DNA from 3 places in the Nocardiopsis sp. CNZ308 genome. Region 2 is predicted to be linked to each of the others. Evidence: riboswitches for the same ligand, from Rfam matches in the RefSeq annotation. Region 2 holds a riboswitch; each other region holds the start of a gene.
What was found. A riboswitch is a leader RNA that binds a small molecule or an ion and turns the genes downstream of it on or off. The one in region 2 is predicted to bind thiamine pyrophosphate.
Positions count from the first base shown of each region.

Region 1 (2,189 bases), 450 kb from region 2:
TGGGACCCGCGGCCCGAGTGCCGCCAGCCCCAGCCGGAGAGCTCCACGCGCGCACCGGGGCCCCCGGCCGCCGTCCGGCGCCCGTTCGCGGAGGCCACGGTCAGCCCCTCGCGGACGGGAAGGGGGCCAGTGCCCCGGAGCGGGCCAGGGCGGTGGTGAGCAGGCGGGAGCCCACGCCCGCGATGAGGGCGGCGCTGACCACCACGATGACGCCGTAGGTGACCTGGTAGGACAGCGGCCAGGTCACGTTGTAGGCGAGGTTGTCGCGGATGGCGGGGGAGACGCCCGCGACCGCCGCCGCCAGGACGGCCACGCCCATGCCCCAGCGGCGGTAGCCGAAGGCGAGGAAGACGAGTTCGGGCAGGATGCCCTGGAGGGTGCCGTCGAGGATGACCATGACCCCCCACTGGGTGCCCAGGAGCGCCGAGACCGAGGCGGCGGCGATGGCGGTGAGCAGGGCCGCACCGGGCTTGCGGATGATCAGGCCGCCCAGTACGCCGGAGATCAGCCACATGCCGTAGACGACGGCCTGCGCGGGTGGGAAGCCGACGAACAGCGGCGTCGTGACCGACCAGACGATGTTCCAGAGCCAGAAGACCACGCCGACCGCGACGCCGATGACGGCGGCCACGACGATGTCGACGGTGCGCCAGCTCCGCAGTCGGTCGAGGAGGTCGCGCCGGAAGCCGGCGCCCTGGGGGGTGGTGTTCCTCTTCATGTGGTGTCCCTTCGCCGGGGGATGCGAGGGGCCCGTGCGGCCGAGAGCGGCGCCGGGACGCGTTCCGTGCGCGCCGGGACGTCCCCGGTGCGCGGGAGCACGCCACCGGTGACGGTTCCTACGACTTCCTTCGCTGGCATGACCCAGATCAGGTGTGTAAGGGTCTGCGGCCTGGTGCCGCACTCTCAGCGCTCGCGCGCTCCCCTGTCGGTTTCGTCCATTATGAACAACGGGGAACGCCGGGGTGTTCCCGGGTCGCGTCAGCGCACGTCGGGGGCCTCAGCCCCCGGGGCTGGCACCGCCTTCGGGCGTCTGCGGTCCCGGGGTCGCGCCGCTCCAGGGCGCGCCGCCGTCCCCGCCCGGGGACTCGCCGCCACCGGTACCGCCGCCGCCGCCGGTACCGCCGCCGTCTCCGCCCCCGCCGCCTCCACCGCCGCCGGTGTTCCCGCCTCCGCCACCGCCACCGGTGCCTCCACCGGTCGAACCGCCACCACCGCCGGTACCGCCGCCTCCACCGCCGCCGGTCGAGCCCTCGCCACCGCCGCCACCTCCGCCGGTCGAGCCACCGCCGCCACCGGTACCACCGCCACCGCCGGTGGCTTCCTCGCCGCTGTCACCGGTGCCGCCACCGCCGGTCGAGCCACCGTCACCCGCGGCGCCGCCAGCGCCGCCGGTCGAGCCGTCACCGCCACCGGCCGCGACGCCGCCGTCACCCGTGTCGCCACCGCCGCCGCCACCGGTGTCACCGTCGTCACCGCCGCCCGACGGCTTGTCCGAGGCCTTGCCGTAGACCTTCGGCGAGGGGGCGAACTCCTCCTTCGGCAGCTCCGCCACGGCCTCGCGCATGGTGGCCTGCCAGATCGGGCCGGGCAGCGTGGCCCCGTAGACGATGCCGTAGTAGCGGTCGCCGATGGTCACGCCCTGGAGCGTGTGCTGCTCCCCGCCCCGGATGTCGCCGACCACCACGGTCCCGGCCAGGTTCGGGGTGTAGCCCGCGAACCACGCGTAGGCCGCGCTGTCGGTGGTGCCGGTCTTGCCCGCCACCGGGCGGCCGATCTCCAGGCCGTTGGCGGTACCGCCCTCGAAGGTCTGCTGGAGCAGGTGGTTGACGCCGTCGGCGACCTCGGCGTCCAGCGCGCCCTCCTCGCACTCGGTGCCCACCTCGACCTCCTCGCCGTCCTCTCCCTCGATGAGGAGCGAGGCCACGGGGACCGGCTCGCAGTAGGTGCCCCGGGAGGCGAAGACGGCGTAGGCGCTGGCCATGGTGAGCGGGGAGACCTCCTGGTCGCCCAGGGTGAAGGAGCTCCACACCTGCAGGTCCTCGCCGTCCGCGCGGTGGATGCCCAGGCTCCGGGCCATCTCCGCCGTCTCGCACAGGCCGACGCGCTCCTGGAGCTGGGCGAAGTAGGTGTTCACCGAGCCCTTCGTCCCGCTGATCATGTTGTGCCTGCCGCCGTCGCTCTCCCCGGCG
Region 1 covers NZ_SHKJ01000001.1:3,542,640-3,544,828, reverse strand. Annotated here, with positions in the region: gene EV372_RS15475 (ABC transporter ATP-binding protein) at 1-98, opposite strand, end outside; gene EV372_RS15470 (ECF transporter S component) at 101-718, opposite strand; TPP riboswitch at 827-934, opposite strand; gene EV372_RS15465 (transglycosylase domain-containing protein) at 998-2,189, opposite strand, start outside.
Region 1: another riboswitch for thiamine pyrophosphate. It lies ahead of EV372_RS15470 (ECF transporter S component); the one in region 2 lies ahead of thiD (bifunctional hydroxymethylpyrimidine kinase/phosphomethylpyrimidine kinase).

Region 2 (2,189 bases):
GTGTTCATCGCCGTCATCTACGTGGGCGCGGTCGCCAGCCTGGACTCGGTCTGGCTGTTCAGCGACATCGCCAACGGCCTGATGGCCCTGCCCAACCTCATCGGGCTCCTGCTGCTGTCCCCGGTCATCGTGGCTGAGACGCGCAAGTTCTTCGCCCACCCCGACTGGAGGGACCCGGACAAGGTCATGGAGGACGTGACCAAGGTCTGACCCGGTAGGGGCCGCGCCTCCACCGGAGGTCGGAACGAGGAAGGGGGGACCGGCGCGGAGCCGGTCCCCCCTCGGCGTTCCCTCCTCCGGACGCCGCTGCTACCACCAGGCGTGGAAGTGGTGCACCGGGCCCTGTCCGCCGCCCGCGTCGATCTCGTCGGCGCGCCGGATGGCCTCGGTCAGGTAGTCCTTGGCGTCGCCCACCGCGGCGGCCACGTCCGGACGCTGCGGCAGCAGGGCCGCGATCGAGGAGGAGAGCGTGCACCCGGTGCCGTGCGTGTTGCGGGTGGCCACCCTCGGGGCGCGGAGCTCGACCGGGTCGGTGTCCCGGCCGACCAGGACGTCGACGCTCTCCCCGCCGGGCAGGTGGCCGCCTTTGAGCAGGACCCGGCGCGGGCCGAGCTCCAGCAGCCGCCAGGCCTGGGCGCGCATCGACGCCAGGTCGGTCGCCTCGGGCTCCTCCAGCAGGTCCGCGGCCTCGGGCAGGTTCGGGGTGACCAGGTCCGCGCGGGGCAGGAGCTTGGTGCGCAACGCGTCGACGGCCGAGGCCTCCAGCAGCCGGTCCCCGCTCTTGGCGACCATCACCGGGTCCACCACCACGTTCGGCAGCGCGTGGCGGTCGATCGCCTCGGCCACGGCCTCGGTGACCTCCGAGGTGCCCAGCATGCCCACCTTGACCGCGTGCACGTCGGCGTCGGCGAAGAGGGTGTCCATCTGGTGGGCGACGAACCGCGCCGGGATCGGGTGGACCCCGGTGACGCCGCGCGTGGACTGGGCGGTCAGCGCGGTGATCACCGTCATCCCGAAGGTCCCGTGCGCGGAGAAGGCCTTGAGGTCGGCCTGGACGCCCGCGCCCCCGCTGGGGTCGCTGCCGGCGATGGACACGATGTTGTACGCGCTCATGGCGTTCCTTCGCTAGTGCTAACTAGGGCAGGTTCGACGGGTGTGCTCTCAGCCGGGAACGTGTCCCGGCACCCCGCGCCTGGGCGGGGCCGCGTCGGCGGCCCCGGCCGTTGTGTGGTTGTCGGTGCGTTCCGGGCAGGATACCCACACAAGCGCGAAGGGGCCCGCCCGGGGATGCGGGCGGACCCCTGGAGGGGTTCACGGGGGGAGCCCCGGGGGAAGGCGCCTCAGGCGGAGGTGCCCTCGATCCGGCGGGCCTTGGTCCGCTTGTAGACGCGGGCCAGGATGAACCACAGCACCAGCAGGCCGATGATCACGACCACGATGTTGCTGATCACGCCGCTCCACTGGGCGAGGATGGGCTCGATGGCCGGGCCGAAGACGTAGCCGAGGCCGATCCAGATCGTGTTCCACACCGCGGAGCCGATGACCGTGTACAGCGAGAACTTGAACAGGGGCATCCGCTCGATCCCGGCGGGCACCGAGATGAAGCTGCGGACCAGGGGCACGCACCGGCCCAGCAGGACGGCGACGCCGCCGAAGCGGGTGAAGAAGCGCTCGGCCTTGTAGAAGTCCTCGATCTCCAGCAGCGGGGTCTTCTCGACCAGCCAGGCCGTGCGCTCGCGGCCCAGGAGCGCGCCGATCGCGTAGAAGCCCCACGCGCCGACCAGGCAGCCGATCGTCGCCCACAGGATGGCGAGCCACACGTTCATGTGTCCGGCGTAGGCGAGGAACCCGGCGCCGGGCAGGACCGCCTCACTGGGCATCGGCGGGAAGAAGGTCTCGATGAACAGCGCCACGCCGACACCGGGTTCGCCCAGGGTCGTCATCAGGCTCAGGACCCACCCGATGAATCCCTCGTACTCGTGGGCGACGCCGACGTCCGTCGTCGAGGCCGCGGTCAACAGCGGATTCGTTGTCATGCGGTTGTCGTTCCCGTTCTCAGGCGTGGGTGGGGGCCCGGTGGAGTTCGGCCTCCTCCATCCGGAGGCGCTTGCGGCGCTCCCAGACGATGGCCGCCGCCACGATCGCGAAGCCGACCGCCATCAGGGCGACCGTCAGCGGGACGTCGGTGG
Region 2 covers NZ_SHKJ01000001.1:3,990,388-3,992,576, forward strand. Annotated here, with positions in the region: gene EV372_RS17285 (alanine/glycine:cation symporter family protein) at 1-210, shown strand, start outside; gene thiD (bifunctional hydroxymethylpyrimidine kinase/phosphomethylpyrimidine kinase) at 310-1,113, opposite strand; TPP riboswitch at 1,101-1,199, opposite strand; gene EV372_RS17295 (DedA family protein) at 1,341-2,036, opposite strand; gene EV372_RS17300 (DUF368 domain-containing protein) at 2,056-2,189, opposite strand, start outside.

Region 3 (2,189 bases), 3.6 Mb from region 2:
GTGAGCGAGGTGTCGTGGCCCAGCTCCTCCTGGGTGGCGCCGATGACGACCTCGCCGTCGGCGCGCGGCACCAGGTAGGTCGGGAAGCCCCGGACCAGGCCGCGGACGGTCCGGCTGACGAGCGGCGGCTCGCCGGCGGGCACCCGGGCGCGCAGCAGCTGCCCCTTGACCGGGCGCAGCGGCGGGACGACGGGTTCGGGGACCGCGACGCCGTTGCCCCAGCAACCCGCGGCCAGCACCACCTGGTGCGCGGGCAGGGTCCGCCCCGCCTCGGCCTCCCCGGCCAGGCGCACGCCCAGCCGCGCGCCCCCGGGGCCGGGGGAGAGGACCTCCCCGGCCCGCCCGCGGACCTCGGTGACGCCCGCGCGCTCTCCCGCCGCGGCCAGGGCGCGCAGCAGCCGCCGCGGGTCCACGGAGTGGTCGTCGGGGGCCAGGACGCCGCCGCGCACGGACGGGGCGAGCATGGGCTCCAGGCGGCGGCACTCGCGGCCGGTGAGGCGCTCGGCGGCGATGCCCAGCCTCCGCTGGAGCGCGTGCAGTTCGGTGAGGACGGCCAGGTCGTCGCGGTCGAAGGCGACCAGCAGCGTGCCGGTGGCGCGGTGTCCGACGTCCAGGCCGCTGGCCTCCTCCAGTTCGGCGACGAAGTCCGCGTACATGCGGGCCGAGCGGATGCCCAGCTCCATGAGGGGCTCCTCGCCGAACGCCGCCTCGGTGGCGGGGGTCAGCATGCCCGCGGCCACGGTGGAGGCGGCGCGGGCGGGGTCGGACTCGACCAGGGTGACGCCCAGTCCGCGTTGGGCGGCGCGCCAGGCGGTGACCCGGCCGACGAGGCCGCCGCCGACCACGACGACGCGGTCGCGGTGGGAATCGTTGGAGGTGCGCACGGCTGTGGCTTCCACTCCCTTCGCCGGCATGATCCGGATCAGGTTCGTGCGGTCGGAGGCTCACAGCCTCCCTCTCAGCCGGGTCCCACCCGGCTCCCGCGGGATGTAGGGGTCTGTCCCCATTCTAGGACCCGTGGTCGGCGCGCGCCGTGCCGGGGGGAAGGAGGTGCGCGGATGTGGCAGATTGGTGGTGTGACACAACGCGACATCGACACGCTCATCGGCGACTGGCTGACCCTCAAGGAGGCCGCCGCTCCGCTGGGCGTGAGCCCGAACCGGATCAAGACGCTGATCCGCGAGAACCGCATGATGGGTGTGGTCCGCGACGGCGAACTCTCCATTCCCGCCGCCTTCATCGACGGCGACGACCTGGTCAAGGGTCTGCCGGGGACGCTGCTGCTGCTCACCGACGCGGGCTTCTCCTCCGAGGAGGCCCTGCGCTGGCTGTTCACCCCCGACGACTCCCTGCCGGGCACGCCGATCCAGGCCATGCGCGAGAACCGGGGCACCGAGGTGCGCCGCCGGGCCCAGAGCCTGGCCTTCTAGTCCGCGCGGAAGGGGGAGGGGCGCGCCGCCGCGTCCCTCCCCCTTGGGTCCGAACGCGCCAGGGCCTAGGGTGGACCGTGTGAGGACCAGCCACGGAACCAGCCTGCGCAAGCGCCTGGACGCATCGCTTCTGTACCTGTGCACCGACGCCCGGACCGGTCGGGGCGACCTGGCCGAGTTCGCCGACGCGGCCCTGGCCGGGGGAGTGGACATCATCCAGCTCCGGGACAAGGGCCTGGAGGCACGCGAGGAGATCGCGGCCCTGGAGGTGATGAAGGAGGCGTGCGAGCGGTACGGCGCCCTGCTCGCGGTCAACGACCGCGCCGACATCGCCCGCGCCGTGCGCGCCGACGTCCTCCACCTGGGCCAGCGGGACCTGCCCGTGCCCATGGCCCGCGACATCATCGGTGCCGACCCCGTGATCGGCCGCTCCAACAACGACGTCGCCGCCGCGGCCGCCTCCGCCGAGGAGCCCGGCAGCGACTACTTCTGCGTCGGACCGACCTGGGCGACCCCCACCAAGCCGGGCCGCCCGGCCGCCGGGCTGGAGCTGGTGGAGGAGGCGGCCGCGCTGGGCACCGACCGCCCCTGGTTCGCCATCGGCGGGATCGACGCCGACAACATCGACCGCGTGCTGGACGCCGGGGCCCGCCGGGTCGTGGTCGTGCGCGCGATCACGGAGGCGGAGGACCCCCGGGCCGCCGCCGCCGCTCTGCGCCAGCGCCTGGCGGCCCGCGCCGCCCGGCCCTAGGGCACCAG
Region 3 covers NZ_SHKJ01000001.1:401,769-403,957, reverse strand. Annotated here, with positions in the region: gene thiO (glycine oxidase ThiO) at 1-914, opposite strand, end outside; TPP riboswitch at 883-994, opposite strand; gene EV372_RS01705 (Rv2175c family DNA-binding protein) at 1,077-1,430, shown strand; gene thiE (thiamine phosphate synthase) at 1,510-2,181, shown strand; gene EV372_RS01695 (zinc-binding dehydrogenase) at 2,178-2,189, opposite strand, start outside.
Region 3: another riboswitch for thiamine pyrophosphate. It lies ahead of thiO (glycine oxidase ThiO); the one in region 2 lies ahead of thiD (bifunctional hydroxymethylpyrimidine kinase/phosphomethylpyrimidine kinase).